Regions from separate parts of the Photobacterium sp. J15 genome, predicted to be linked through region 2. Evidence: predicted binding sites of a transcription regulator. Region 2 holds the regulator's gene; each other region holds the start of a gene.
The links. The regulator PurR, encoded in region 2, represses purine synthesis genes. The targets are predictions, from matches to a motif close to TNANGNAAACGTTTNCNTNA.
Positions count from the first base shown of each region.

Region 1 (7,692 bases), 1.5 Mb from region 2:
ACGCTGTAAACTGCCCGTACATCAAGTTATGATGCAACTATTGGAACTGGAATTGTGCGGTGCAGTCAGAGCAGTGCCCGGTGGCTATATCAGAACGAGGAGGGGCTAGTTATGATGGATATCTTAATGTACCTGTTTGAAACCTATATCCACAGCGATGCTGAGCTGTTGGTGGATCAGGACGAACTTTCAGATGAATTGCTGCGTGCTGGCTTTCATCAGGAAGATATCTATAAAGCTCTGACATGGTTAGAGAAGCTGGCTGCATTGCAAGACACTGAAGACACACCGTACATGAATAACAGTGCCGTCACTTCTATTCGTGTATATACAGCTCAGGAAATGGCACGGCTTGATACATCTTGCCGGGGCTTTCTGACTTATCTTGAGCAAATCCATGTTCTGTGTGCCGATACGCGCGAAATGGTGATTGACCGCGTAATGGAGCTTGAGACTGCCGATTTTAACCTCGATGATCTGAAATGGATTATCCTGATGGTGCTGTTTAATGCGCCGGGCAATGAAAGTGCTTACAGCCAGATGGAAGAGCTCCTTTACGGCGCTGAAGACGGTTATATCCATTAATCGCATCCCTTGAGGATGCGAATGAAAGAGTTGTATGTCCGGAAAAATTAACGAGCAATTATTCTCAGCCCATGAGCATGCTTTGGATCAGGAGCAAACCTGTCCGAAGTGTGGCTCTGAGCTGGTTATTCGTAACAGCAAACGCGGTCCGTTTTTAGGCTGTGCTGCCTACCCTGCCTGTGATTACATTAAGTCACTCAGCCAGAACGATGGTCATATCGTGAAATATCTCGGTAAACCTTGTCCTGACTGTGGTTGTGAGCTGCTACTACGCCAGGGGCGATACGGTATGTTTATCGGTTGTGCTGGGTATCCTGACTGCCAGCACATTGAGTCACCGGAGAAAAAGGCGGAAGATACCAAGCTGACTTGTCCGGAATGCGGTAAGGGGCATTTGATCGAAAGAAAATCGCGTTATGGCAAGGTATTCTATGCCTGTGATCAATACCCGTCTTGTCGTTTTGCCATTAACAATAAGCCGATTGTCGGTGAATGCCAGTCATGTGGCTTTGGATTGTTGATCGAAAAGAAGCTGGCCAGTGGTACCAAACAGCAGTGTGCCGACAGAAAATGTCACGCTTATCAGGAATAACACTTCGTTAGTGCGAAGTTGTGGAATTGAAAAACAAGGCCAGCAGAGATGCTGGCCTTGTTTATATGGTTTATTTACAGAGTACCGGGAATGCTGCAGGATCGAGGTAAACCGCCAACTCGCTCAGTTTTGCATTTAATTCATCCAATGAATTGGCGCAGACATTGATGTGCCCCATTTTTCGTCCCGGACGTTTTTCTTTGCCGTACCAGTGAACATGGCACTGCGGCAGAGACAGAATTTCATCTGCCAGATTGTCCTCACCCAGAATATTGACCATGGCGGTTGATCTCAGCAGTGTGGTATTGCCTAAAGGTAATCCGCATACAGCCCGCAGGTGGTTTTCAAACTGGCAGGTTTCGGCACCCTGTTGGGTCCAGTGACCTGAGTTGTGGACTCGCGGAGCAATTTCGTTAACCAGCAATTTCCCGCCGACATCGAAAAATTCGATAGCCAGGACTCCCACATAATTCAGGGTTTCAGCTACTGCTTTAAACATGGTTTCAGCTTGTGATTGTATCTGGCTGTCTGTTTTGCTGGCTACTGAAAGGCTTAGTACCCCGTTGTGGTGGATGTTTTCCGTCAGTGGATAGACGGCGATGCTACCATCTTTGCCCCGGGCACCGATCAGGGAGACTTCACGGTCAAAAGAAACAAACTCCTCTGCCACAATAGCCTGATCTGGGGTTGCAGCAAGGAATGGGCTGATTTCTTGCCATAGTTGATCTGCTTGTTCGACGGAAGTGAAGCGCCACTGCCCTTTTCCGTCATATCCGCCCAGCGCACCTTTGAGTACCATTGGAATGCCGACAGTATTGACTGCCTGTTCCAGATCATCGCGATTGTTGATTATCTGATAGCGGGCACTGGCAACGCTGGCGCGATCAAGTAGGTTTTTTTCCAGCCGCCGGTCACCGCCGGCTTTAATTGCTTGGGTTGTTGGCTGTAGTTTGCCGCTGGCCTCGCAGACCTCAAGAATGTTGTGGGGAATATGCTCAAACTCTGCGGTGATCACATCGGTATAGGTCACTGCAGTATCCAGTCCTTTCATCATCAGTTGCTGGGTCAGAGGATGGACAACCTGACCCGAGCCGACATCGTAAGCCAGTACTTCGATATTCAGAGGTGCACCGGCCAGCGCCATCATTCGAGCCAGCTGCCCGGCTCCAAGTACTAAGACTTTCATTATTTCGCATCCTCTGCCGGATTCGGGTTGCTGAGAACAGTATCTGTCTGCTCTTTGCGGAAAGTGTCGATAGCTGCCATTACTTCACTGTCCTGGGTGCCGATGATCTGGGCGGCCAGTAGTCCGGCATTGGCGGCCCCTGCTTCACCGATCGCCAGGGTGCCGACAGCAACGCCTTTGGGCATCTGAACAATGGAGAGTAATGAATCCATGCCTTTCAGGGCGCGAGATTGTACGGGAACGCCCAATACCGGCAGGCTGGTAAAAGCCGCTGTCATTCCCGGTAGGTGAGCGGCACCGCCGGCTCCGGCGATGATTACTTTTATGCCGCGAGACTGGGCGTTTTCGGCATATTCAGCCAGCAGATGAGGAGTTCGGTGAGCAGACACCACTTTGGTTTCATAAGGAATATTGAAGCGTTCCAGCATTTCAGCGGCATGTTGCATGGTTGGCCAGTCAGACTTTGAGCCCATGATAATCCCGACTTTCATCCCGATCTCCTTTGGGTTGCTTATAAAATGAAGGCATGAGTTTTGTTGCGTGCATTATACGACGTTCAACCACCAACGCAAACGTTTGCGTTGGTGGTTTTGTTTCATTGTATTATCCGCGTAGAGTTAAGACACTTGACTCTGTATGATAGGTAAACAAATAGTTAAATCTGGCATCTGCCATGATTATAAATTGAGGGTAAAGTGGAAAATCTATCGCAAGTTGTTGCTGCTCTGAAGCAAGGTGACGTTATCGCCTATCCTACTGAAGCTGTGTTTGGGGTTGGCTGTGATCCTGATAATGAGCAAGCGGTTATGAAACTTCTGGCGCTCAAGCAGCGTCCGGTTGAAAAAGGCTTGATCCTGATTGCGGCTGATTTTGAGCAGCTGGCACCTTATGTTGATGACAGCCAACTGACTGATGAGCAAATGCAGCGGATCCGGGCGACTTGGCCGGGACCTGTTACCTGGGTGATGCCGACCAAACCAGGCGTGCCTAAATTTTTGACCGGTCAGTTCGATACGATTGCCGTTCGGGTGACAGACCATCCACTGGTTCAAGAGTTGTGCCGCCAGTTTGGTAAGCCGTTAACCTCGACCAGCGCCAATTTAACAGGTCAGGAGCCGGGGCGTACTGCGGAAGAAGTGAAACAGCAACTGGGCGAGTTTTTACCTGCGATCCTGCAGGGTGAAACCGGTGGTCGTGATAACCCGTCTGAAATTCGCGATGCCATCACAGGGAAAGTGTTCCGCCAAGGATAAAACTATTATGCAAGAAGTCAGCAAACAAGCGGTAAAGGCATTTCTACTCGAACTTCAGGATCGCATTTGTCAGGCGCTTGAACAGCAAGACGGTGAAGCGATTTTTGAACAGGACCAATGGGAACGTGAACAGGGTGGCGGCGGACGCAGTCGTGTTTTGCGCCAAGGGCGGGTGTTTGAGCAGGCCGGAGTGAATTTCTCGCATGTGTTTGGTACTAAGATGCCGGCATCTGCGACGGCGCACCGTCCGGAGCTGGCTGGGCGAAGTTTTGAGGCCATGGGAGTCTCTTTAGTCATCCATCCGAATAACCCCTATGCACCGACTTCGCATGCTAATGTTCGTTTCTTTATTGCCGAGAAAGAAGGCGAGGCACCGGTTTGGTGGTTCGGTGGTGGCTTTGACCTTACACCGTTCTACCCGTTTGCTGAGGATTGCCGGCATTGGCACGATACGGCTAAGGCCATTTGTGCACCTTACGGCGATGATGTTTATCAGCAGCATAAAGAGTGGTGTGATAAGTACTTCTACCTTCCTCATCGTAATGAAACCCGCGGTGTCGGTGGTTTATTTTTCGATGATCTCAACGACTGGGGATTTGAGAAGTGTTTCTGCTATATAAAAGCAGTTGGCAATGGTTACTTGGATGCTTACCTACCGATTGTCGAAAAGCGTCACCCTACCCCGTATGGTGATAGAGAGCGAGAATTCCAGCTCTATCGTCGCGGGCGTTATGTCGAATTCAACCTGGTTTATGATCGCGGGACGCTGTTTGGTCTGCAAAGCGGTGGCCGGACTGAGTCGATTTTGATGTCGATGCCGCCGTTAGTTCGCTGGGAGTATGGTTACCAGCCTGAACCTGGCAGTGCTGAAGCTGATCTTTATGATAATTACCTTCACCCTCGGGACTGGTAACGGATGATAACTATTTGTGCTGAATAAAGGGCAGTGATAGGGTCGATGAATTGATCCTATCTTTTTGAAATTCTTGTTATCTGGAATAGCCTCATGGATAAGTACGTTGTTTTCGGCAACCCGATTGCCCAGAGTAAATCTCCTTTAATCCATACCTTGTTTGCCCGCCAGACGTCTCAGACGATGACTTATGAAGCTCAGCTTGTTCCTTTAGGTGGTTTTCAAGCCGCGGCGGATGATTTTTTCTCTTCGGGCGGGCGTGGTTGTAACATTACCGTTCCTTTCAAGGAAGAGGCTTTCCGCTACGCGACTCAACTTACTGAGCGCGCTAAACTGGCTGGTGCCGTCAATACCCTTAAAAAGCTTGATGATGGCGTAATTCTCGGAGATAACACTGATGGTGAAGGTCTGGTGCAGGATTTAATTCAGCATCAGGTTGAACTGAAGGGAAAAAGAATTTTATTGATTGGTGCAGGCGGTGCGGCTCGAGGTGTAATATTACCGTTGTTGGCTCAGCAGCCTGCGCAGTTGACCATAACTAACCGAACCTTGTCTAAAGCTGAGCAATTAGCCGGGCTGTTTTTCCCATACGGTCAGGTGGAAGCTTCAGCGTTAAATGATTTGGATGCGCCGGTGTTTGATGTGATCATTAATTCGACTTCAGCTAGTCTGAGTGGCCAGCTGCCTGGTATATCAGAACAGCTTATTACGCCGAATGTTACCTGTTATGACATGGTATATGATTCGGCGACCACGACTTTTAATCAATGGGCTCAGGATTTGGGTGCAGTAATGACACTTGATGGTCTCGGTATGCTTGTCGGTCAGGCGGCAGAAAGTTTTATGTTGTGGCGCGGGTTGCGCCCGGGAGCCAAACAAGTACAACGAGAACTGCGCCGTATCATGCAGGAATAAATATGAATCAAGATATCTTATTTGCCGATATTCAACTTTGGGATAGCAACAGACAAGCCGTGAACTTCCCTGCTCAGCAGGCCGGCGCTTTGATCACCTGTTGGGTCAGCCTGGGCTGGCTGCAAAAGAAAGCGGATAAGCCTCTGACAGAGGAAGCCGATATCCTTTCTGCCTTTTCTGTTTATCGCTTTGATCTGGAAGAATTGGCTGAAGAGATGATTGAAGACGAAGACTTTAATCAAGACGGCGATATTGAAATCGGCTGACCGAACTATAGTTCGGCCAGATATTCATTTTTCAGTCGGACATAGTTATCGGCTGATGTCGGCAGAAAAGCCCGCTCTTTATCACTTAAGGGGCGGGCTTTTTTAATTGGACAGCCCAGATAAAGATAACCACTTTTCAGATGTTTGCCTGGTGGAACCAAGCTACCGGCACCGATGATGACATCATCTTCAATGACTGCGCCATCAAGAATGATAACCCCTATCCCCACCAATACCCGGTTCCCTACTCTGCAGCCATGAAGCATCGCTTTATGACCGATAGTCACATCCTCGCCTATAATAAGGGGATGGCCTTCAGGATTCTCAATCGTTTTGCGACTGACATGTAGGACAGTTCCATCCTGAATGTTGGTTCGGGCACCAATAGTGATGTTGTTTACATCACCTCTGGCAGCAACAAGAGGCCAAATACTGGCATCTTCTCCCAGGGTGATAGCCCCGACTAAGACGGAAGAGCCATCAACATAAGCACTGGCCGGTTTTTCTGGGGCGCTTCCTTTATAGAAACGCAGCGGATTTGATGACATTAGGACAGCCTTCTCTTTCTTATTTGAAATGAGAATAGCGAAGGAATGATCTGATTTGCAGCGAAAAGTGCCGTAATTGATCGTTAATTGTTCGGTTGTGCGAAAATGACAAATTTATTTCAAATTACCGCTTGCCAACGTGATCGAAGTCTCTATAATGCGACCCCACTGACACGGAACACGACAGCGAATGTCGCTACTGAGTCAGCATTGTTCTTTAACAATTTGACCATGCAATCTGTGTGGGCACTCGTAAAATGATTAGTCAAAAAGATTTATCAATGAACTGAGTGGCCAAAGATACTTTAAGTATCCACAGTCAATTTATCAGTATTCATTGAGCCAAAACTTGAATTGAAGAGTTTGATCATGGCTCAGATTGAACGCTGGCGGCAGGCCTAACACATGCAAGTCGAGCGGCAGCGACATAATAGAAGCTTCGGTGGAAATTATGGGCGGCGAGCGGCGGACGGGTGAGTAATGCCTGGGAATATGCCCTGATGTGGGGGATAACTATTGGAAACGATAGCTAATACCGCATAATCTCTTCGGAGCAAAGAGGGGGACCTTCGGGCCTCTCGCGTCAGGATTAGCCCAGGTGGGATTAGCTAGTTGGTGGGGTAACGGCTCACCAAGGCGACGATCCCTAGCTGGTCTGAGAGGATGATCAGCCACACTGGAACTGAGACACGGTCCAGACTCCTACGGGAGGCAGCAGTGGGGAATATTGCACAATGGGGGAAACCCTGATGCAGCCATGCCGCGTGTATGAAGAAGGCCTTCGGGTTGTAAAGTACTTTCAGCAGTGAGGAAGGGGTATGCGTTAATAGCGTATATCTTTGACGTTAGCTGCAGAAGAAGCACCGGCTAACTCCGTGCCAGCAGCCGCGGTAATACGGAGGGTGCGAGCGTTAATCGGAATTACTGGGCGTAAAGCGCATGCAGGCGGTCTGTTAAGCAAGATGTGAAAGCCCGGGGCTTAACCTCGGAACAGCATTTTGAACTGGCAGGCTAGAGTCTTGTAGAGGGGGGTAGAATTTCAGGTGTAGCGGTGAAATGCGTAGAGATCTGAAGGAATACCGGTGGCGAAGGCGGCCCCCTGGACAAAGACTGACGCTCAGATGCGAAAGCGTGGGGAGCAAACAGGATTAGATACCCTGGTAGTCCACGCCGTAAACGATGTCTACTTGGAGGTTGGGACCTTGAGTTCTGGCTTTCGGAGCTAACGCGTTAAGTAGACCGCCTGGGGAGTACGGTCGCAAGATTAAAACTCAAATGAATTGACGGGGGCCCGCACAAGCGGTGGAGCATGTGGTTTAATTCGATGCAACGCGAAGAACCTTACCTACTCTTGACATCCACGGAATCCTTTAGAGATAGAGGAGTGCCTTCGGGAACCGTGAGACAGGTGCTGCATGGCTGTCGTCAGCTCGT
Region 1 covers NZ_CAWMUI010000001.1:40,441-48,132, forward strand. The annotation lists gene dprA (DNA-processing protein DprA) at 1-109, shown strand, start outside; gene AACQ93_RS00200 (DUF494 family protein) at 112-585, shown strand; gene AACQ93_RS00205 (DNA topoisomerase family protein) at 620-1,177, shown strand; gene AACQ93_RS00210 (5-(carboxyamino)imidazole ribonucleotide synthase) at 1,248-2,363, opposite strand; gene purE (5-(carboxyamino)imidazole ribonucleotide mutase) at 2,363-2,854, opposite strand; gene tsaC (L-threonylcarbamoyladenylate synthase type 1 TsaC) at 3,059-3,616, shown strand; gene hemF (oxygen-dependent coproporphyrinogen oxidase) at 3,624-4,529, shown strand; gene aroE (shikimate dehydrogenase) at 4,623-5,444, shown strand; gene AACQ93_RS00235 (DUF1488 family protein) at 5,447-5,710, shown strand; gene AACQ93_RS00240 (gamma carbonic anhydrase family protein) at 5,716-6,258, opposite strand; rRNA gene AACQ93_RS00245 (16S ribosomal RNA) at 6,610-7,692, shown strand, end outside.
Region 1: a site for PurR is predicted at 2,928-2,947, ahead of purE (5-(carboxyamino)imidazole ribonucleotide mutase). Genes of this name have one in related genera too.

Region 2 (7,692 bases):
TGTCAGACCTATGTTCTTTCCTGGCGCTCCATCGAACTCACCAAGCTGAACCGCATTACCACGAACAAGTACAATACCGTCATCATTTATTTGACGAGCAGAAGCCGGAGCCTGTTGGTTAAAATCAGCCAATGCCTTAGCAACTAAAGCCTGGATTAATGCGCTCTTTTCACCGTCAACATCCGGCAGTTTTGATTCAATCTCAGCCTGAATTTCCCGAGCGACTGACAATTCAGCAGACGTTACCGGTTGTGAAATAGCAACAGGTTCTGCTATAGCTGTCGGCTGAGTGATCTGAGGCTGCGGGGCAACCGGAGCCTCTTCTAAAAGCTCAATTCCTTCCACACTGGCAACATCTCGCGCTTCCGGCGTCACAATAAAATCCTTCACAGGGACAACAAGGTACGGTCGTTTTTCTGACTTCGCCTTGCGAACATCCGCTGCAGAAATTAATTTCTTCATTACTGCAATCCTTGGTAGTTAGACACAGTTCAATCCAGCGCAACGGGCTGGAGCGAAAGTAAATGGTGGTAAAGCCGATCAACTGATGCCTGATCAAAAATTGAGGTTTCGAAATACGGCCCAGCTATTCCGTTTTGTTTCAGCAAAGCCGCAGCTCTCTCGCAATCAGCGCCCTCTGCGTCAATTTTGCTGATCACCCCAACAACATTTTTATTTGGATATACACGCAGCAGACCGCTTGGCGCTGTTATTCGTTTTGCCGTTGCCGGCTGCAAAATGACAATCGTTTTTACGGTAGAGATCGTGGAAAGTAATGCACCGTTCCATGAGCGGTTATCAACAAACTCTCCCGGAGTATCAATTACCCGACCTTTATAAAAAATGGGGGATTGGGTTTTACCAATATTGGCTTCCTGAACAATTAACTTATCGATCAACGCTGATTTACCAGCATCAACTTCACCAACAAAAGCGACATTGCCTATCTGATCCGTAGTCATAATTTACGTTCTTGTCATATCGCAAGTGTTATAAGACAAGGTATCGCTTAAAACACTTATTACGGTTTTTAAAGATTCTTCAACGGCAGAAACACTTCCGGTAATAACTAAAGCACCAGAAAAACGGTCCAGAAACCCAATACTGACATTGGCTGCCTTAGTCGCAATATCACCGGCAATAATTGAAGTTTCACCGGGGGTTAGAGTCAGAATACCAATAGCACCCAGGCTTTCTACGCCAACACGTTCACAAAGCTCTTCGGTTGGATTTGCAACAAGATGCGCAAGTGTAACCTGCTTACCTGGCACAAACTCCTGAATAATTCGTTCTTTTCCAGCATCAATATCTATCATCAGATCACTTAACAGGACAAAACATGCTCATATAATCTACACATGATTCTAGAGCTATTACTCAACCCAAGTCACAGTTCTTATGCAAATAGTAATCAAGTGTCATATTAATTACTTAATTTTTGAACCCAGTCACCATATTCCCCATAAGTATTTAAATGCTAGTTTTTTACAAAAAATATAATTTTCATTCAGGAATAAAATTTAAATCAGAGATGAAATTAAGCAGGAAAATAATTTAAAAAATGCGTATAACTATAAAAACCGAAGAAGATTAAATTGAAAGAATCAATAAATTAAATATAAAAAGTCATTGATTAATACATTTAACACCGTCTATAGAAGCTTTAAATTCACTCTAATTCAGGCATAAAAAAACCGAAGCCATAGGGCTTCGGTTATATATTAGTTATGATTCGCTTCGATTTTTACAACTCGATTGCCTTATTCTGGCTCAGTAGCTTCATACCTTTAATATGCTGGAAAAACCACTTCAGAATGGCAAGCGCTGCTATGATTAAACCTGCAACCGGAATTGCCTGCAACAACTTGTCCAGCAGCGAGCTGTGTACCCAGTAACCGGCACCGGCCACCATCCCACTCATGGTCGCGGCTGTTACGCCCAACACAACAAAGAAGGTAAAAAACAAAAAGAAAGTACGAATAATTGTGTAGTAGTGGCTGTAACTCAGCTCATCTGTACCTTTATTCATTTGGTACGCGGAATAAAGCACTGCAAAAATACCAGAAATCATTAACGTAAACGGGGTCAGGAAGCTGGCAACGTAGGCAAAACGTACACCTTTCGTATTCTTATTGGACATAAATTAAATCCGATATTGTTATCAATATGACAATTATCACACGAAATTTTCCCCCTTCAAGAAAGCCTTCTGCTTACGATGATCCGGATCAAGCGATTCCGCGATTGTCCGTTATAACGACCTAAACGAACAAAGGCCTGATATTCATTCAGGCCTTAAATCACTATTTACGTTGCAACTTACATTAAGATACGAACTGCTGTTACAGCTTTTCTGATGGTGTTGTCACTTCGCTTCCATCTACAATACGCTTATGTCCTTCCTGCAAATGAACAAAGTCCACCAGATCATCACCGCTAACCTGAAATGCCTGACCGAAACCTTTAACAAACAATCCCTGAATCGGCTCCAGGCGGAATAGAGAAAAATCAGCCAGACCGCTTAGCCCTTCAACAATTTCACCAAAACGCTCTTGCAATGCAGCAATACCTTCCTGCCAACGTTCGGTTTCACGATCAACCACAAAGACATTCGCTTCAAATGTCAGCCGTTTACGGGCATAAATCGTTTTCGACGTACCTTCATCTTCAATCATCATCAAAGACACTTGCGGATTCTCGAGCAAATTACGCGCATGTTTAGCAATCTGGCTGATCAGCACATAATAACCATCATCCAGCAAGGCAAAGGGCGCGTAACTCACGTTAGGTTTGCCTTCTGCATCAACAGTAGCGAGCTGAAGGGTCTGGCACGACTCTCGAAATTCGGCAATTTCAGGGCCAAGCCGGTTTTGAAGGCGTACCTGCTTTACCTGTTTCATTAACTTGTATTTCTCCGGGATATTGTTGTTTTCATGCTTTAAGACGGCATTAGTGAATAGACGTTTTTTCTAACCTCTACTCCCATTTTTACCCATATCAATATAATAGCCCCGGATTTCCGCTTCTCTTGAAGAGAGAGCAGTCAGGTATCCCACCTCATTCCGCATTGCCAAGACAGATGTCACAAAAGCACATGTTTTATAACCAAAAGTTATCAGCACTATCAAATAGCTCAAACAAATAACGCATCATATGCACCTTAACACCCTTAAAGTGCATTAACTTTGTTGATATCTATCAAGATTTAAGATCTTGGAATACAGAAACGTTGCACTGTGCGCTACACTCAGTAGAATGTGAACGCAAGCGATTAACAATGTAACGTCAGTTAAAGACGCGAGAAGCAAGGCCGCTCGTTGCAGCGGCTTTTTGGCGTTTTTGTACATGATGATTTGTTCATAAAACAGACAGTAACAAACAGCAAAATTGCCTGAACAACCAAATACAAAGACAATTTTGCTGTCTGTTACTATCAATTTAAATGAATATGAAACGGTCGGGACCTCTGACCTGAAATTATTAGAAGAATAAGTATGGCAACGATTAAAGATGTTGCACGTTTAGCTGGAGTCTCAACGACAACAGTCTCACACGTGATCAACAAAACCCGTTTTGTAGCAGAAGCTACACAAAAAAAGGTATTAGAGGCTGTTGAAGAACTGAACTACGCGCCAAGTGCCGTCGCGCGAAGCCTTAAGTGTAATACCACACGTACCATCGGAATGCTGGTAACCAAATCAACCAACCCGTTTTTTGCCGAAGTCGTTCACGGTGTTGAAGAGTACTGCTATAGCCAAGGGTACACACTGATTCTTTGTAACACAGAAGGTAATCTTTCCAAGCAACGAGATTACCTACGCATGTTGGCAGAAAAACGTGTCGATGGCCTGCTTGTCATGTGCTCAGATCTTGACGAAAAGCTACTTGAGCTTCTTGAACGTCAAAAAGATCTGCCAATGGTGATTATGGATTGGGGTCCGGAAAGCCCGCACACGGATAAAATTCAGGACAACGCAGAACTTGGCGGCTATGTTGCAACCAAGTACTTCATCGAACAAGGTCACACAAAGATTGGCTGTCTGAGCGGTCACACAGACAAACTCACATGTCAGGAACGTCTGAAAGGTTTCCACAAAGCCATGAAGGAAGCTGAGCTGGACGTAAATGAAGACTGGCTGCTTGAAGGGGACTTCGAATGTGAGTCTGCTGTTGTTGCGGCGAAGCGCTTTATTGAAATGAAAGATCGCCCTACCGCCATCTTCTGTTTTAACGACATCATGGCAATGGGCTTGATCAGTACGTTTGAACAGGCTGGTATCCGTGTTCCTGATGATATTTCTATCATCGGGTACGATAACATCGATTTGGCGCCTTACTTCTCGCCCCCTCTGACTACAATTCACCAGCCAAAGCGCAGATTGGGTCAAACGGCGATCGAGATCTTACTTGCACGTGTTAAAGACAAAAAACACGAGCATCAGATTTTTGAAATGGCACCTGAACTGGTGGTTCGCAATTCTGTTAAGAATCTTAATGCATAAATCGTAATTGCAATCTGCGTCGACATTGACACATAAAACCGGTGAGGCAACTCGCCGGTTTTTTTTTCATCCGTGAAAAAAATAGTATTCAATATGAACAATCGATATGAAAAATGCGTCGAGAGCCCAAAAAACGAACTAATTTATTGGACCAAGATCACACTTTTAAAAATGGGAGCAAGGTCAAAAATCATAACTTAAGATATATTAATAGCGTCACGAACAAGGCAAACCATTCGAAAGATTGGGACGCAAAGCTTCCGGCCTAAAAGTGTTTAGTTTTATGAACTATGTCACTTATGGTAGCGGGGTTGCCGATGGATGTAGCAAATGGCTATGTCAGACTTTAACTTATCGCTGACATAGTCTTTTTGTAAATTTTGCTATTCTGAATCCTCGCTCTTGTTTTAGGTGACTCGAAGATATTTCACAATATTTATCACCGAGAAGACGCATGGACAAACCAGTACTTAAAGAATCATTAAGATTATTTAATTGTTTCGAGAATATTAAATCTCGTTCAATGTTTGGCGGTTTTGGCATATTTTCAGGCGAAACAATGTTTGCGCTTGTAGTAAATGACAAATTGCATTTACGTGCTAATGCCGACAACGAAGAAGAATATAAGAAAGCAGGTCTGGAACCTTACGTTTATAAAAAACGTGGCTTCCCTGTTGTAACTAAGCAATATGCTATTCCTGAAGAATGGTGGAATGAGCCTCAAAGAATTGTCAGCAAAGCTGAACGAGCTCTGGAGGCGGCCAAACAGGATAAGGAAACCAAAAGCAAAAGCGGACCGAACCGTATTAAAGATCTGCCAAACCTTCGCCTTGCCAACGAGCGAATGCTTAAGAAAGCTGGCATAAGCACAGTTGAAGAACTGTATGAAGCGGGCTCCCTAAATGCTTACAGAGCATTGCAGGAGACACACAAAGATACAGTTAATATCGAGCTTCTGTGGGCATTAGAAGGTGCTGTAAGTGGTACGCACTGGTCTGTAATTCCACAACAGCGACGTACAGAGCTTCTGTCACAACTGAATTAAATTCAGATAAGCAAAATATAATAAGAGGTGCATGTCACCTCTTATTTTTTATGCTTATACCCAACCTGATTAATTAATACTTGTAGCATATAAAAATAATTGCTTAATTAAATTATTTAGTCGTTAATTGACAATTTTTTGTCAATACGAGTGAAAAATTGACACTTCTCACAAAGCTGTTCATAAAATCATCAACACTCTTTTTTTAACTCCTCCGATTAGTAAAATTGAACCGTCATATAAACCGGAGGTTGTTATGTACTATTCAAAGCCATTTCCCGGACAAGCTGAACAAATGTTTAAAGACAAGTTTTGTATATGGCCCAGGTTAATGCGTGGTCTTGTATTTGTCAGTTTACTTCCGTCTGCAATAGTGACACTTTTAGTACTTCAGCAACATGCCTCTCTTGAAGCTCTTGAGAGTGCACTAATTATTACTGCAGCCTTTAACCTACTGCTGCTTTGCTGGGGTGTCTTTTTAAAAGTTCGCTCAAAGAAATACTGGTATCGCAACTATCACATTGGCAAGACCATGGTGATTGCTTCACTACCTTTAGTTGCCTGCTTTTATCTCTTCGTCGCAAATCCTGATACAGCAGATATTGCCAAACAACAAAGGTCACAAGTAGTACAAATTTCAGTCAACTAAGCACTTTTATCAAAATTATCTTAATTTTCTGAAATTTAATTGCCCCATTAACGGTCTGTGTCTCACAACAATCTAGTAATATAGCCGACCATTAGTCCAACTAGATTGATATACTAAAAGTAGCATATTGCTACAGTGATACAGACATATAAGGGGCTCATGTGCGTATACCAGCCAAAAAACAGTATTCCATCTTCATTAAACCACTTCTTTGGCTTCAAAAACGCCATTACGGTAACGTTCTGAATCCTGCTCTTTTGTGGGGTCGACGCCCTGCTTTATTCTGGCTGGTGGCCGGTTTCTTTGGATACTTAGATCGTAAGTCCTCCCCTATCACCCCGGTTATTCGTTCACTTGTCTGCGTTCGTGTTTCTCAGCTTAATGATTGTGCTTTTTGCGTTGATGCCAACGGTATGAAACTGGCAGAGCGCTGCGATTGTGTTGAGAAAATCAAAGCCCTTGCTAACTGGCAGCACAGTGAGCACTTCGATGAGCAAGAGCGCGCGATTCTTACTTACGTAGAGGCAATGACCATCACCGGTCAAAAAGTTACTGAAACGATGCTCAGCGATATTCAGAAATGGTATGACGCTGATGCACTGGTTGAACTTACTGCTCTGGTTTCTTTCCAGAACCTGTCGGCGAAATTTAACACCGCACTTGATGTACCTGAACAAGGTTTTTGTTCAATTCCAATCCAGCCGGGTGATGAAGAAGCACCGACTGCGGAATCTTCAGATAAATGATTGAAAGGTGAAGTCATGGATAGAAAAAAACTGCTACTCCTCGGGACAATAATCAGCCTTATCGGTCTTTGGTTTGCACTGGATCTTGGCCAGTACTTCACTCTGGAGCAAGCCAAGGCTCAGCAAATTGCCCTGCAAGATACTATTGCAGCGAAGCCTTTTTTATCCAGCCTGATCTACTTTGTCATCTATGTGGTCGTCACAGCGTTGTCGCTGCCAGGCGCTGCCATCATGACATTGCTGGGTGCTGCACTGTTCGGATTCTGGTGGAGCCTGCTGCTGGTGTCTTTCGCCAGCACCATAGGAGCTACACTCGCGTTTCTGTTCAGCCGCTACATCCTGAGAGACTGGGTACAAAATAAATTCGGCAATCGTCTTGAACCAATTAATGCAGGAATCGCGAAAGACGGGCCGTTTTACCTCTTTACTCTGCGTCTGATTCCTATTTTCCCATTCTTTATCGTGAACCTGGTTATGGGCCTGACACCAATCAGTACCCGTATGTTCTACCTGGTGAGCCAGGTCGGGATGCTCGCCGGTACCATGGTATATATCAACGCCGGTACTCAGTTAGGTGAGATTGAATCCCTCAACGGCATCATTTCTGCTCCTGTTTTGATCTCTCTTGCCCTGCTAGGCCTGTTCCCGCTTATTGCGAAGATGGTAATGAACATCATCAACCAACGCCGTGTATACGGCGACTGGCAACGGCCGGAACACTTCGATCAGAACATGGTTGTGATCGGCGCC
Region 2 covers NZ_CAWMUI010000001.1:1,530,599-1,538,290, reverse strand. The annotation lists gene eutQ (ethanolamine utilization acetate kinase EutQ) at 1-462, opposite strand, end outside; gene AACQ93_RS07160 (EutP/PduV family microcompartment system protein) at 492-962, opposite strand; gene eutS (ethanolamine utilization microcompartment protein EutS) at 966-1,316, opposite strand; gene AACQ93_RS07150 (hypothetical protein) at 1,745-2,140, opposite strand; gene hutZ (heme utilization protein HutZ) at 2,343-2,900, opposite strand; gene purR (HTH-type transcriptional repressor PurR) at 3,495-4,502, shown strand; cyclic di-GMP riboswitch class I at 4,719-4,821, shown strand; gene AACQ93_RS07135 (TfoX/Sxy family DNA transformation protein) at 4,957-5,547, shown strand; gene AACQ93_RS07130 (hypothetical protein) at 5,804-6,196, shown strand; gene AACQ93_RS07125 (carboxymuconolactone decarboxylase family protein) at 6,358-6,942, shown strand; gene AACQ93_RS07120 (FAD-dependent oxidoreductase) at 6,958-7,692, shown strand, end outside.

Region 3 (7,692 bases), 760 kb from region 2:
CAATACCGCCCATCACTTCAGGGCGGTGGGTGCGTTTAACCACCCCTTTAATACGATCAACCAATGCGTTGCCTGCATCAATATCCACACCAGCATCTTTGTAACTAAGAGAAGAGTTATTGCCGCTCACCAGAGATCCCTCATCGCATTAAAGAAAATAAAAGCGGGGGTATGATAACAGCAGTCATAGCGGAAAGGAAAACGTTTGCGTCAATAAATCTCGTTGGATAAAACCTGAGCAATCAAAACGGTTACCCCTACCAGACTGCTAATGGTCTAGTGTATAATAGTGCGATTTTTTGAAATTTTGTTTGCTTAGGAGTCAGAAATGAAAGTCGTTGAGGTTAAACACCCACTTGTAAAACATAAGATTGGTCTTATGCGCGAAGGTGACATCAGCACTAAGCGATTCCGTGAGTTAGCTACGGAAGTTGGCAGCTTGCTGACATATGAAGCGACTTCAGACTTCGAAACAGAGAAGGTTACTATTGAGGGTTGGAATGGTCAAGTAGAAATTGATCAAATCAAAGGTAAAAAAGTAACCGTTGTGCCAATCCTGCGTGCTGGCCTGGGTATGATGGACGGTGTACTTGAGCACATGCCAAGCGCCCGTATCTCAACAGTTGGTATCTACCGTGATGAAGAAACACTGGAGCCGGTACCATACTTCCATAAACTGGCATCAAACATCGATGAGCGTATGGCGCTGGTTGTTGACCCAATGCTGGCAACCGGTGGTTCGATGATCGCAACTATCGACCTGCTGAAAGAGAATGGTTGTCGCTCTATTAAGGTGCTGGTACTGGTTGCTGCTCCTGAAGGTATTGCTGCGCTTGAGAAAGCTCATCCAGATGTTGAGCTTTACACTGCTGCAATCGATGAGAAGCTGAACGACAAGGGCTATATTGTTCCTGGCCTGGGCGATGCGGGTGACAAGATCTTCGGTACGAAGTGATTTTTTCCTGAAGCAATAAAAAGAAAGCCGGGCAACTGCCCGGCTTTTTGTTTGATTTTTTTACAGTGGAATTCTATCCAAGCAACAAGCTTTTGCTCATTCTTGTTTATTAAGTTCACTGGTGACAGACCAGTATATTAGCTGTATGAGTTAGCCAAAGGCTTTCCTTTCTCCGGGCGTTTTTCCTTCCTTAATTACCGGAACACTTACTTTCTCTGGTTGATATTACAAAAGCAAAAAGCGCAGAAGTGATCTTCTGCGCTGAAATTTGAAGTGTTTTTGGTGCTGAGTTAAAGCGCGCTGTCTTCGATTTGAGCGTTATCGACGACATGGTTTTCACCCAAGTCATCAGGTAGGACAAGGTTTAGCACGATTGCGACGATACCGCACAGGCTGACACCTTGAAGGCTAAATTCACCAATACCGAAAGCCATACCGCCGATACCGAATACCAGTGTGACAGCAACAATCACCAGGTTACGGGCTTTGTGCAGGTCGACCTGGTTTTTGATCAGTGTGTTCAGGCCAACTGTCGCAATTGAGCCGAACAGCAGGATCATGATACCGCCCATAACAGGGATCGGGATTGTCTGAAGAACTGCACCCAGCTTGCCGACAAATGCCAGTACCAAAGCGGTTACTGCTGCCCAGGTCATGATCACAGGGTTGAAAGCTTTAGTTAGCATAACGGCACCAGTAACTTCAGAGTAAGTAGTATTTGGTGGCGCGCCGAACATAGAAGCTGCAATGGTCGCAATACCGTCACCAGCCATAGTGCGGTGTAGACCTGGTTTTTTCAGGTAATCTTTACCTGTAACGTTGGAGATAGCCAGCATGTCACCGACGTGCTCTACTGCCGGTGCAATCGCAACCGGGATCATGAACAGCATGGCGTTAATGTTGAATTCCGGGAAGGTAAAGTTTGGCATTGCCAGCCAGCTTGCTTGTGTTACCGGTGTAAAGTCAACGACACCGAAGCCTAGGCTCAGGCCGTAGCCTGCTAGGATACCGGCCATAATCGGAACCAGTTTGAAAAAACCTTTGGCAAATACGCTGACAATAATGGTTGTCAGCAATGAAACTGTTGAAATCCACAGTGCTGTATCACCATCGATTAGCTGAACCGCCCCATCACCTGTTTTACCCAGTGCCATGTTGACGGCTGCTGGAGCCAGGCCGAGGCCGATCACCATAATAACTGGGCCGACAACGACTGGTGGCAGCAGTTTATGGATAAAAGCAACGCCACGAACTTTGATCAGAGCGCCCATACAAACATAAACCACACCGGCCATCATCAGACCACCCATGGTAGCGGCAACGCCCCAAGCCTGGACGCCATACATAATAGGAGCAATAAAAGCAAAAGAGGAAGCGAGGAAGATAGGAACGGAACGTTTAGTGATGACTTGGAAAAGGAGAGTACCGATACCGGCACCAAAGAGGGCAACATTAGGATCAAGTCCGGTTAAAAGCGGCACCAGAACCAATGCTCCAAATGCGACAAAGAGCATTTGGGCACCCTGTAATAACTGCATCATTGTAGTATTCCACCCTGTCTGTAAAAAAATCGCGAAATCCTAGCATGGATGTAATCGTTTGCCTAATTGTCGACGGTGATAACTGTTTTAAATAGTTATAAGTATTTAAAAGTGAGTTATCGATCACGGTTTTTTGAAAGCGTTACATTTAAGGCTTGCGTTTTTTCAGCCTGTTTTTGTGACCTGGTCCATAAAGAAGGGTGACTTTTAAATACGAATGAGAGAGATGTTTACTTTTTATGTGGACTGGATGCATAAAGAAATACTAAGAATAGAGAGGATTTTGTGTCAGTAGTGGTTGCTGTTTCCGGTTCGATCATTTTATGATCAGGTCTTAACTAAGTGATGAATGAGTTTTCTATGTTGCGTTTTGCTCTAATACTGTTTGCTTTATTCGCTTTGCCGCTTAAAGCTGCAAACGTCACCAACCTTTATGAGGCGCAGGTCGTACTGCCCGACACTGATAAAGAGTCGGAACAAAAAGCCCGTGAACAAGCGCTGGAGCAGGTTCTGATTAAGGTATCAGGCCAGAGCGCAATAATACAAAATGAAGTGATCCGTAAGGCGGTAGAAAACAATACCCCTTATGTAAGCCAGTTTGGTTATGGTAACCACCAAGGGCAGCAGACTCTTGAGCTGACTTTTGACCGCCGTCAGATCCGTAATTTGCTGACGCAAGCTAATGCGACGCTGTGGGATGCGCAGCGTCCGTCAGTGTTGGTGTGGGTAGTCGAAGAGGCTAACCGTGATCGCAGCATTATCTGGGATCAGTCAGGCAATGTTATCCAGCCACAGTTGAAACAGGCTGCCGATATGCGCGGCGTGCCTGTGATGATGCCGATTGGTGATTTTGAGGATATTACGGCAATTAATATTCCTGATTTATGGGGAGGCTTTGTTCAGCCGATTGCTGATGCCAGTATGCGATATCAGCCTGATGCAGTATTAGTTGCGCGTGTGCGTCAGCAGCAAGGGGAAACGGTCCAGCTTGCGTGGCACTTGTTTACCGATAAGCCGGAAAATCTGGTTTCATCGCAGGTAGCGCCTGATGAAGGGCGTACATCCGGTAGCTCTGAGCTGGCCGTGACAGAAATGATGAATCAGGTAGCTGATCTGTTGGCGGCAAAATACGCTGTACAGCTTGGCGGGGCTAGTGATGGTAAGTTCGCTATCCGTGTCGATAATATTCAGACCACAGAAGATTTCTTCATTCTGGAGCGTTTGCTGACTGATATGACTTCGGTAGCTACTGTGAATGCAAGCAAGGTGCACGGTAACAAGGTCGTATTTGATGTGAACCTGCTGAGCTCTGAGGCTGCGTTTAAACGTGAGCTGAGCCGTGATAATCGTCTGGTTCCATTAGACAGGATGAAAAAAGTGGCCATGGTAACTCCTGAAACGGAAACTCTGTTAACCGAAGAGAAAATCTTCCCGGTTGCAGAGCCTGAAACGTTGCCGCAGAACCCTCAGGCTATTGATGTCACGGCAACCGTTGACCCGTCACAGAGTAGAAGCAACCAGTATTACTGGAACCCGAACCGAATTGAGTTATAAAAAAAGCGGTGGCAGAAGCCACCGCTTTTTTATTACGGGTTAGAACCGCCTGTAATGGAGCTACCTATTTGGTTTTTCAGTTTTGCTCGTTGTTTTTTCTTCGTGAGCAGCCCGCTCTTCTTTTTCTACCTGTGACAGCTTTTTCAGTTTATTTCCCAGTTCCCGGCCCCGGTTGCGGGCAAAGAGGATATTGGCAACAAAAGCGCTGCTGGCCAGCCCTAACTCAACCATCGCCAGTAAACGTTCGCCGTCATCGACCCATAAAATGGTCAGCGCATGGAGAAAATACAGCATCAGGATAAAGTTAGCCCAGGCATGGGTGTAGGGCCTCCCCTGCAGGATCCCTTTGAGTGGTAACAGCATCGGCAAGATCCATACACCGGCCAGGATAAAGTTATTGAGGTGGGGATGAGGTGATATCGTACTTTGCCACAGGCCAACCCAAAGGATTAGCGACAGGTTGGCCGTCAGGGCGAAGTATCGCAGGTTCTGCGTTGACTTACTCATTGGTTTCATCACGTTATCCTTAACTGTTATCGGTAAGCTTGCTTGCCGTTTCAGCCAGTCGTCGTCCTAATGCCTGCGCCAGTGCAGTTTCATCGCTCTGTAGTTGTTTCTGTTGCCCCTGGTTGAGGTGAGAAGCGCCGTATGGTGTGCCTCCTGCGCGAGTGGTATGCAGCTCCGGCTCCGAGTATGGTAGCCCGACGATAAGCATGCCGTGGTGCAGAAGTGGCAGCATCATAGATTGCAGAGTGGTTTCCTGACCACCATGCATTGAGGAGGATGAAGTAAATACACAGGCTGGCTTGCCTATCAGGGTTCCGGCCAGCCACTGGGCACTGGTACTGTCGATAAAGTGTTTCAGGGGGGCGGCCATATTACCGAATCTCACCGGACTTCCCATGGCCAGGCCGCAACAGGCTTTCAGATCATCATGGGTGACAAAAGGGTCGCCATCAAACGGTGGTTCACCTAATTTCCCCATGCTGTCAATTTCAGCGACGGTGCGTAGCACTGCTTCGCAATCGTCAACCTGCTCAATGCCACGGGCAATATGCCGGGCTAGCTGGCGGGTATTGCCATGGCGACTGTAATAAAGCACCAGTATTTTGCGCATTACAGGATGTCCAGTACCTGCTCTGGCGGACGGCCCAGGGCTGCTTTGCTGCCGTTAACCACAATTGGTCGCTCGATGAGTTTAGGATTACTGGCCATCGCTTCGAACAGTTGTTCTTCGCTGACGCTCTCGTCACCTAAAGCCAGTTCTTTATAAAGTGCTTCTTTGGTGCGCATCATCTGGCGGGCAGAATCAAAACCCAATTGGTTGAGTAGGGCTTTTAGCTGGTCGACATCCGGTTTTTGCTCCAGATATTTTACAATGTCTGGGGTAATGCCTTTTTCTTCCAGCAAGGCAAGGGTCTGACGGCTCTTTGAGCAGCGCGGATTATGATAGATAGTAACTGACATGATCTCTCCTGATAGTTATACCCATTTGCCGATACCTGTTGAGCAGTAAGGTTAGCAAAATGGAGAATAATTGTTGCAGTTCCATTGTAGAGGAACTGCAACCGGTAAGAAAAGGAAAGATCGGCTATTGGATCAAAGATTTGCGAATCTGGCGCGGGCTGTGCGGAGCTGGTCAATCCGGGCATCGTAGCGAGCCTGGTCAAGAGAGTTAACATCCACAAGCTGGCTGGCTTCGATGTAATGTTGGATTGCTTTGTCCCATTGTCCTCTCAGCGCCATCAGTTCACCACGGGCCGCCAGCTCGGCATCACGACGACCGATGTTGGCATAGCCTTGAGAGAGCAGATACCAGCCATTGCTATCATCGCTGTTGTCGTAGGTGTATCGGGTCAGGACTGGAATACTTTCTGCACTACGCCCGGCTTTTTGCAGGGCATTGGCCAGATTCAGGCGAAGCACACTGTGATTTGGGTTGGCTTTGAGTGCGTTTTCAAGGCGAGTGATAGCCTGATCAAACTTATTCTCATAGATATCCAGATCAGTCGCAGCATCAATATAGAACCGGTTGTCCGGCTCAGCCTTCAGCAATGGTGTCAGTATTTCGCGGGCCTGCTGATATTTGCCTGAATCGATATAAACCAGAGCTTTACCGTAATTGAGGGCGGCTTTTTGTTTACCGTTGACTTTTTTCAACTGGCGGTTAAACCAGTCCAGAGCGGCTTCACTGTCGATGCCGGCAAAACGGGCGACAATCCGCGCTCGTGCCAGCTGATAGCGTTCAGATGTTTCTACTCGGCGAGCTGGGTACTGGTTCGCACGGTTGCGGGTATCGGAAATACGAGATTCCGGCAGCGGGTGAGTCAGCAACATGGCTGGTGGCGTACTGGCATAGCGGTACTGATCGGCCAGGCGACCAAAGAAGCGGGGCATAGCCTGAACATCAAAACCAGACTTAGCAAGGGTATTGATACCTATGCGGTCGGCTTCTTTTTCGTTACTGCGAGTGTAGTTGATCCGGCCCTGTGCTGAGGCTGCTGTGGTGGCGTGGATAGCCGCAATTCCAGCTTCTGGTGAGGCTATCGCCAGCATGAGTGAGCCAATCATCGCTGCCATTGTAGCTGGTGATTTCTTCGCTTGATCTTCCATGCTGCGGGCTAGGTGGCGCTGAGTTACGTGAGCAATTTCGTGGGCAATAACCGAGGCTAGTTCGCTCTCGTTTTTGGCATATAGGAATAGACCTGAGTGAATAGCGACATGACCGCCAAAGAATGCGAAGGCATTAATTTCACGGTTGCGGATCAGGAAAAAATTGAACGGTGTCCGGACATCATCGGCATTGGCAACCAGACGATGCCCGAGATCCTGAACATATTCCGATAGCAGGGGATCCCCAATGACTGGCATGCTGGCACGTAACATACGCATATACGCATCACCGTACTCCATTTCCTTTTCTATCGTCAGCGTTGACGCTGCTGTCGTCCCTATTTCCGGCAGGTTGTTAAAATTCTCTGCCTGAGCAGTCACACCAGACCCCAATAAGGTACAGAGTAAGAGATAAATTGGGGCCTTAGTAAATCGAAACATGTTAATAATAAAACCGCCTTTACTGGTATTCGCCTTGTCCGCAAGGAGCATTAGCGCCCTATTTTAGCTAAATCCTTGCTGAACAGTGATAACTTACATAGTCTGAGACAACGAAACCTTTCTCTGGTTTCTTTTTTGTCGCATCGATGTCAATTACAATACTTCGATGGATAATAACTGTCAGCCTGCCGGAATGGAAACCTTATCGCTAGATTTGACTGCAGAACGTTGCCCTATGGCACTGTTACTGGCCAAGCGCGCGACCAGAGAACTACATTGCGGCCAGCGTCTTGAAATTTATATTTCTGATGCAGGAGCCCGACAAGATATACCCCGTTACCTGTTAAACCATGGGTTTAATGTTGAAGAGCTCACTGCAACCTCGCAACAGCTTGTAATAATCGTGAACAAAAGGCAGTAAACATTTTATGCTGGACATGCTAACTCGCTGGTATCAGCGACGATTCTCAGATCCTCATGCCGTCAGTCTGGTTGCCATTCTGTTATTTGGCTTTCTGACAATTTATTTCTTCGGCAACCTGATCGCTCCATTGTTGGTGGCGATTGTTTTGGCGTACCTGCTGGAAT
Region 3 covers NZ_CAWMUI010000001.1:767,134-774,825, forward strand. The annotation lists gene purM (phosphoribosylformylglycinamidine cyclo-ligase) at 1-130, opposite strand, end outside; gene upp (uracil phosphoribosyltransferase) at 329-955, shown strand; gene AACQ93_RS03800 (uracil-xanthine permease family protein) at 1,246-2,496, opposite strand; gene AACQ93_RS03805 (DUF2066 domain-containing protein) at 2,857-4,050, shown strand; gene AACQ93_RS03810 (DUF2069 domain-containing protein) at 4,111-4,566, opposite strand; gene wrbA (NAD(P)H:quinone oxidoreductase) at 4,577-5,167, opposite strand; gene arsC (arsenate reductase (glutaredoxin)) at 5,167-5,517, opposite strand; gene AACQ93_RS03825 (beta-barrel assembly-enhancing protease) at 5,650-7,104, opposite strand; gene AACQ93_RS03830 (sulfurtransferase TusA family protein) at 7,298-7,525, shown strand; gene AACQ93_RS03835 (AI-2E family transporter) at 7,533-7,692, shown strand, end outside.
Region 3: a site for PurR is predicted at 2,543-2,562, ahead of AACQ93_RS03800 (uracil-xanthine permease family protein). Genes of this name have one in related genera too.

Region 4 (7,692 bases), 1.3 Mb from region 2:
TTTCCGATTCCATCATCGCCATCAGGAACTCAAGGCGCTCCGTCACGTCAATAATTTCCAGCACTTTCTGCTTGTCTGCCAGTTTCAGTGGCATGTGTGCAGCAATGGTATCAGCCAGGCGTGCCGCTTCATCAATACCATTTAGCGACGTCAGTACTTCCGGCGGAATCTTCTTGTTCAGTTTGATGAAACCTTCAAACTGGTTAATCGCCGTACGAACCAGGACTTCTTGCTCGCGCTCATCCATCTCCTGGGTCATCAGGAATTCCGCTTCTGCGCTGAAGAACTCATCATCACGCAGCTTCTGGACCTTAGCTCGCTGCTGGCCTTCAACCAATACTTTCACCGTACCGTCCGGCAGCTTCAGCAACTGAAGAATAGTTGCAACCGTACCGACATCGTAAAGATCATCGATTGAAGGCTCATCGGTAGCCGCTTCTTTCTGGGCTACCAATAAAATTTGCTTGTTGTCATCCATTGCCGATTCCAGACAACGGATGGATTTATCCCGGCCTACAAACAATGGAATAACCATATGCGGGTAGACCACCACATCTCGCAGTGGCAGAACGGGGATCTCAAGGCGTTCCGAACGCTCCAAGTTCATATTCTTCTCTCTTCCGTTCAATCTCTTTAATGAGTATATGGGGGTAAAGCAGAAAGATTCAACGGGATAACCAACAGAAAATAAAAAAGGAGGCAAAAGCCTCCTTTTTTCATGCTTTATGAGCACTTATTAAACAATCATTCAGCACCAGCTGCCTGATTTTCGGTATTTTCGTAGATCAGTAATGGGTCAGATTCGCCCTTAATTACTGATTCATCAATAACAACCTTGCTCACACCTTCGGTAGAAGGCAGCTCATACATTGTATTCAGCAATACTGCTTCAACGATTGAGCGAAGGCCTCGAGCACCAGTTTTACGCTCCATTGCCTTACGGGCAATCGCTACCAGAGCATCATCGCGGAACTCAAGCTCAACATTTTCAAGCTCAAGCAACGCAGCATACTGCTTGGTCAGTGCGTTCTTCGGTTCACGAAGGATCTGCACCAGTGCGTCTTCATCCAGCTCATTCAGAATCGCTGTCACAGGCAGACGACCGATGAATTCTGGGATCAGGCCATATTTAACCAGATCTTCCGGCTCTACCTGCTCAAACAAATCGCTCAGGGTACGAGACTGATCTTTGGAGCGAACGTCAGCGCCAAAACCAATACCGGTACCAGTAGAAACACGCTGGTCGACAACTTTATCCAGGCCAGCAAAAGCACCACCACAAATAAACAGGATCTTAGAGGTATCAACCTGTAGGAACTCCTGCTGTGGGTGCTTGCGACCGCCTTGAGGCGGCACTGATGCCACTGTACCTTCAATCAGTTTCAGCAGCGCCTGCTGAACACCCTCACCCGATACATCACGAGTGATTGACGGGTTGTCTGATTTACGTGAAATCTTGTCGATTTCATCAATGTAAACAATACCACGTTCCGCTTTTGCTACATCGTAATCACACTTCTGCAGCAGCTTCTGGATGATATTTTCCACATCTTCACCAACATAACCCGCTTCTGTCAGCGTGGTTGCATCGGCCATTGTAAATGGCACATCCAGCATGCGAGCCAGTGTTTCAGCCAGCAAAGTTTTACCACTACCGGTCGGACCGATAAGCAGAATATTACTCTTGCCAAGCTCAACACCCTCACTGTTGGTGTCGCCATTACGAAGACGTTTATAATGGTTATATACCGCTACCGCCAGCACCTTTTTTGCATGGCCCTGACCAATAACGTAATCATCCAGGTTTGCACGAATTTCCTGTGGCGTCGGAAGCTCACTGCCGTCACGCTTAGGCATCACTTCTTTTATTTCTTCACGAATGATGTCGTTACACAGATCGACACACTCATCACAAATATATACAGAAGGGCCTGCAATCAGCTTGCGAACTTCATGTTGACTTTTGCCGCAGAAAGAGCAGTACAGCAGTTTTCCACTACCACTCTCTTTTCGCTTATCTGTCATTCGCTAACCTCTTTATCGGGTCTCACCCCATCATTGCCTTGTTTTGAGTGTATAACAACTCTTGTCGTTTTGCTCCGCGACACCGCAAAGCTGCGTCGCGGAGTCAAAAAACAAAGTTAGTCACGGTGTCTCAAAACAGCATCTACCAAGCCGTATTCTACTGCCTGCTCTGCTGACATGAAGTTATCACGATCAGTATCACGCTCAACCACTTCAAGTGGCTGACCAGTATGCTCAGCAAGCAAGTTATTTAGCTTCTGCTTGATAGTTAAAATTTCTTGCGCATGGATCTGAATATCAGAAGCCTGTCCCTGGAAGCCACCCAGCGGCTGGTGAATCATCACGCGTGAGTTAGGCAGACAGTAACGTTTGCCTGGTGCGCCACCAGCCAGTAGGAATGCACCCATTGAACATGCCTGACCCATACATACAGTACTCACATTTGGCTTGATGAACTGCATAGTGTCATAAATAGACATACCCGCAGTTACCGAACCGCCCGGTGAATTGATGTATAGGAAGATGTCTTTATCCGGATTTTCAGATTCCAGGAATAAAAGCTGTGCAACTACTAGGTTGGCCATATGATCTTCAACCTGGCCAGTCAAGAAAATCACACGCTCTTTTAGTAGTCGGGAATAGATGTCGTAGGAACGTTCACCACGAGAAGTCTGCTCGACCACCATAGGAACCAGTGCATCCATGATCGGTGACATGGCGTTTTTATCTTGGTAGTTCATAACGTTATTTCCCTAAAATAAATGGCCCGAATGAAATTACTCTCACACGGACCATTGTTAGCAGAAGATTTGAATCAAAGTCAAATCCCTACAGTAATTTCAGCAAATTAAGCTACTGGCTGCTGTTGGTTCATCAGCTCGTTGAAGCCAACTTCTTTCTCAGAAACCTGAGCTTTAGCAAGAAGCGCATCGATAGCCTGCTCTTCAAGAGCTACGTTGCGCATGTTGTTCATCATCTGCTCGTTCTTTTCGTAGTAAGCAACTACTTCTGTTGGATCTTCGTATGCAGAAGCCATTTCAGTGATGATTGCTTTAACGCGCTCGTCATCTGCTTTCAGCTCTTCAGACTTGATCACTTCACCCAGAAGCAGACCAACAACTACGCGACGCTTAGCTTGTTCTTCGAACAGTTCACGTGGCAGCTCTGGAGCGTTCTTAGCATCACCGCCGAAGCGCTGAGTCGCCTGCTGGCGAAGAACGTTGATTTCCTGGTCGATAAGTGCAGCAGGAACAGTGATGTCGTTCTGCTCGATCAGGCCATTAAGAACCTGGTCTTTGATGCGACCTTTAACAGCTTGCTTCAGCTCACGCTCCATGTTCTTGCGAACTTCAGCTTTAAGAGCGTCAACAGAACCGTCTTCGATACCGAACTTAGCTACAAACTCTTCAGTCAGCTCAGGTAGTTCCTGTGCTTCAACTTTGTGTAGTTTGATAGCGAAAGATGCAGCTTTACCTTTCAGGTTTTCAGCATGGTATTCTTCTGGGAAAGTCACTTCTACAGTGAACTCTTCGCCAGCTTTCTTACCAACGATACCGTCTTCGAAACCTGGGATCATGCGGCCCTGGCCCATTGCCAGAGCGAAGCTTTCAGCTTTACCGCCTTCGAATTCTTCACCGTCTACAGAACCAGTGAAGTCGATAGTTACGCGGCTATCTGCAACTGCAGCTTCTTCAACTTCTTTCCAAGTAGCCTGCTGCTTGCGCAGAGTTTCCAGCATAGTTTCAACGTCTTCGTCTTTAACTTCTGCTACTGGCTTTTCAACTGCAATCTTGTCTAGACCTGCAAGTTCGATTTCAGGGAATACTTCGAAAGTAGCCTTGAATACCAGGTCTTTACCTTCAGCCATTTCAACTGGAGTGAAAGTAGGTGCGCCAGCTGGGTTAATTTTTTCTTTAACGATCGCTTCGATGTAGTGACGCTGCATCACTTCACCCAGGATGTCCTGACGTACAGATGCGCCAAACATACGAGCAACCATTTTCAGCGGAGCTTTACCTGGACGGAAACCATCGAAACGACGATTCTTAGCAATTTTCTTCAGTTCAGCTGTAACTGCATCTTCGATGTTTGCAGCTGGAACTGTGATAGTTAGATGGCGTTCTAGACCTTCAGTGGTTTCAACGGTAACTTGCATTTTATTTAACCTCAAAACTTACTCAGTGCTATCTGAGTGGTGTTGCCGATCAGCCCTTGCTGACGGTGGCATCCTTTCGTGTTATGGCCGGTCTATGCCGATACCATAACGCCTTAATTCTGATAATTTCTGTTTCTACTGGCCAATAAAGCCACTGAACCAAAAATTAAAAACGCGGTATTATAGCGGCCCTGCACGCTGTCGTCGAGACAGATAAACCGCACCGCAATCAAACCTTTCACACAAAATAGGGGCAAAAAATCCATTTACAAGGGTAAACGGCAAAATTTTCCGTCCTTTTTGTGTTTTTTTGACAATGAACTGAAATTATCAACGTGATTTGAACCTATGGTGATTCTTTTCTGTTCAATTCAATTTCAACTCAGCGACTATATTTTAGACGAGAACTTCTACGAGAGCTCCTAACTCTAACCCGGCCTGTTAAATCTATGAATACGGAGGAAGTGATGAATTTTCTAATTTTTGGTGCTTCCGGAGGAATAGGGCTAGCGCTAGTCGAAAAGTGTATTCAAGCCGGGGACTCTGTTACCGCTATAACCAGGAAGCAATCTGATGAGCTGCAACAACTAAAACAAGCAACCCCGGCACAGATTGCGATTATCCAAGCTGAAATTTCGGACTGGCAAGCCAGTCTGACCCACCAACTAGATACTCTGTTTCAGGCCCATGGCCTTCCGGATATTATAATCAATACGATAGGGCTCCTTCATGACAAAACTTCGATTGCTGAATTGATGCCTGAAAAGCGGCTGCAAGAAGTCAGGTTTGATTTCTTCCGGCAAAATATGACTGTTAACTGTTTTACTAGTGTATTAATCGCACAATATCTGTCACGACTTTATCGGAATCAGGATAAATTCTGCTTTGCTGCACTTTCCGCCCTGGTCGGTTCAATATCAGAAAACATATCCGGAGGATGGTATAGCTATCGTATGAGCAAAGCAGCCCTGCATATGTTCATCAAAACCCTGAGTATTGAATGGAAACGGCTCTACCCCAATGCAACAGTGCTTGCTATACACCCAGGTACCACTGACACCTCGCTATCTCAGCCATTTCAAGCGAATATAGATAAAGAAAAACTTTATTCTCCAGCAGAAACCGCCGAACGGATAATGAACATAGTCAAAAATGCTGAGCCTTTACAAACCGGCTGTTTTTTATTCTGGGATGGAACACCAAGAGACTGGTAAGGTTTAATGCAGATGTCGACTCACGTCACAAGTGTAAACCTAAGCTATTGTAGGAATTACTACGTTAATAGCATGCATTAAAGAGAGAAAAAAAGGAAATGGCACGCCCTGCAGGATTCGAACCTGCGACCACATGCTTAGAAGGCACGTGCTCTATCCAACTGAGCTAAGGGCGCATCATTAGGTGCGTAACGATAAGTTACGGGACCGGATTATACGTGGTCAGATAGTGACGTCAACGCTTTTTCCCTCATTTTTCAACAAGTACCGCGCAAGTGCTCAAAGTAGCAACAATTTGCATTAATTTCAGTAGGTAACCGCCATAACTTACCCACCAGAACACCAAACACCCCTCATTACGATCTTCAAGCTAATACCGCAGCATTAGCTGCTTGTCACAACAATCACCTAACATCTTTATATAAAGTATATACAGAACCACAAAGGCAAACGTTTGCGCTATAGATCTTAATCACATTCTTTGCGACAATGTCGTAGCTCATCCAACAAGTCCAAAGGAAGAACATGGCCGCTCAAATCATTGATGGAAAACTTATATCTCAGACAGTCCGACAAGAAGTTGCTGCGCGTGTAAAGGCACGTGTCGAAGCAGGGTTACGAGCGCCGGGCCTTGCCGTTATTCTGGTTGGCCAGGATCCGGCATCTCAAATATATGTGAGCAGTAAGCGAAAGGCTTGTGACGAAGTCGGTTTTATATCTAAATCTTTCGACCTGCCAGCAACAACTGACGAGACAGAACTACTTGCCCTAATCGATGAACTTAATAACGATAACACTATCGATGGCATCCTGGTTCAACTTCCTCTGCCTGCCGGTATTGATACAACAAAAGTGATTGAGCAAATCGATCCAGAAAAAGATGTTGATGGTTTCCACCCCTATAATGTGGGCCGCTTATGCCAACGAATTCCTAAGCTTCGAGCCTGCACGCCGAAAGGCGTAATGACGCTGATGGAGCGCTACAACATTTCGGTTCGAGGTCAACATGCCGTGATTGTCGGTGCATCCAATATCGTCGGCCGCCCGATGACACTAGAATTGCTGCTGGCCGGGGCAACAACCTCGACATGCCATCGTTTTACACAAGATCTTGAATCCCATGTTCGTCAAGCTGATATTCTAGTTGTGGCTGTAGGTAAACCAAACTTTATTCCTGGTGAGTGGATAAAAGAAGGAGCAACGGTCATTGATGTAGGTATCAACCGATTAGAGAGTGGCAAACTTGTTGGTGATGTCGAATATGACGTAGCCCGAGAAAAAGCGCGCCATATTACCCCGGTGCCAGGTGGTGTCGGCCCGATGACAGTGGCAACGCTGATTGAAAACACCCTTCATGCCTGCGAGCAGTATCACTCGAAATAAGAAACGAAAAGCTTGAATTTCAGTATTGAGCAATAAAAAAGCGAGAGGCGGCAGCCTCTCACTATTCAATTTGATTATCTAAAACTCAACTCTGGGGCAAGTTTCTATAAAAGTTATAGCGATTTCACTACATCTTTTAGGTAAGCCCTAAAATCATCGCCCAGCGTTTCATGGCGCATACCATACTCAACAAACGCCTGCATATAACCTAGCTTACTACCGCAGTCATGGCTCTTACCTGACATATGGAACGCATTAACCTGCTGCTTTTCCATCAGCATATCGATAGCATCCGTCAACTGAATTTCATCACCGGCACCAACAGGTGTTTTCTCAAGCAAATTCCATATTTCAGCCGGTAAAACATATCGACCAACAATCGCCAGATTTGAAGGAGCTTCTTCAACAACAGGCTTTTCAACAACCTTAGTCATTGGTGCCGTTTCACCAGGTTTCAACTCAGCGCCATTAATATCCGCCACACCGTAGCTGGAAACTTCTGACATAGGAACAGGCTCCACCATTACCTGGCTGATCCCTGTTTCATCAAATGCCTTAACCATCGCAGCCATATTGTCCTTACGAAGATCACTGGCAGCGTCATCAAGGATTACATCAGGCAGAACCACAGCAAAAGGCGCATCACCCACCAGCGGGTGCGCACAAAGTACTGCATGGCCAAGACCTTTCGCCTGCCCCTGACGGACATGCATAATAGTCACATCTTTCGGGCAAATATGCTGAACTTCATCCAACAACTGACGTTTAACACGTTTTTCCAGAGTTGCTTCCAGTTCAAATGAAGTGTCGAAATGGTTTTCAATTGAATTTTTCGACGAATGTGTAACCAGAACAATTTCTTTAATGCCCGCAGCGACACATTCGTTAACTACATGCTGAATTAAAGGCTTATCA
Region 4 covers NZ_CAWMUI010000001.1:2,784,443-2,792,134, forward strand. The annotation lists gene lon (endopeptidase La) at 1-607, opposite strand, end outside; gene clpX (ATP-dependent protease ATP-binding subunit ClpX) at 745-2,025, opposite strand; gene clpP (ATP-dependent Clp endopeptidase proteolytic subunit ClpP) at 2,142-2,765, opposite strand; gene tig (trigger factor) at 2,873-4,180, opposite strand; gene AACQ93_RS12470 (SDR family NAD(P)-dependent oxidoreductase) at 4,648-5,394, shown strand; tRNA gene AACQ93_RS12475 (tRNA-Arg) at 5,494-5,570, opposite strand; gene folD (bifunctional methylenetetrahydrofolate dehydrogenase/methenyltetrahydrofolate cyclohydrolase FolD) at 5,920-6,777, shown strand; gene galU (UTP--glucose-1-phosphate uridylyltransferase GalU) at 6,891-7,692, opposite strand, start outside.
Region 4: a site for PurR is predicted at 5,837-5,856, ahead of folD (bifunctional methylenetetrahydrofolate dehydrogenase/methenyltetrahydrofolate cyclohydrolase FolD). Genes of this name have one in related genera too.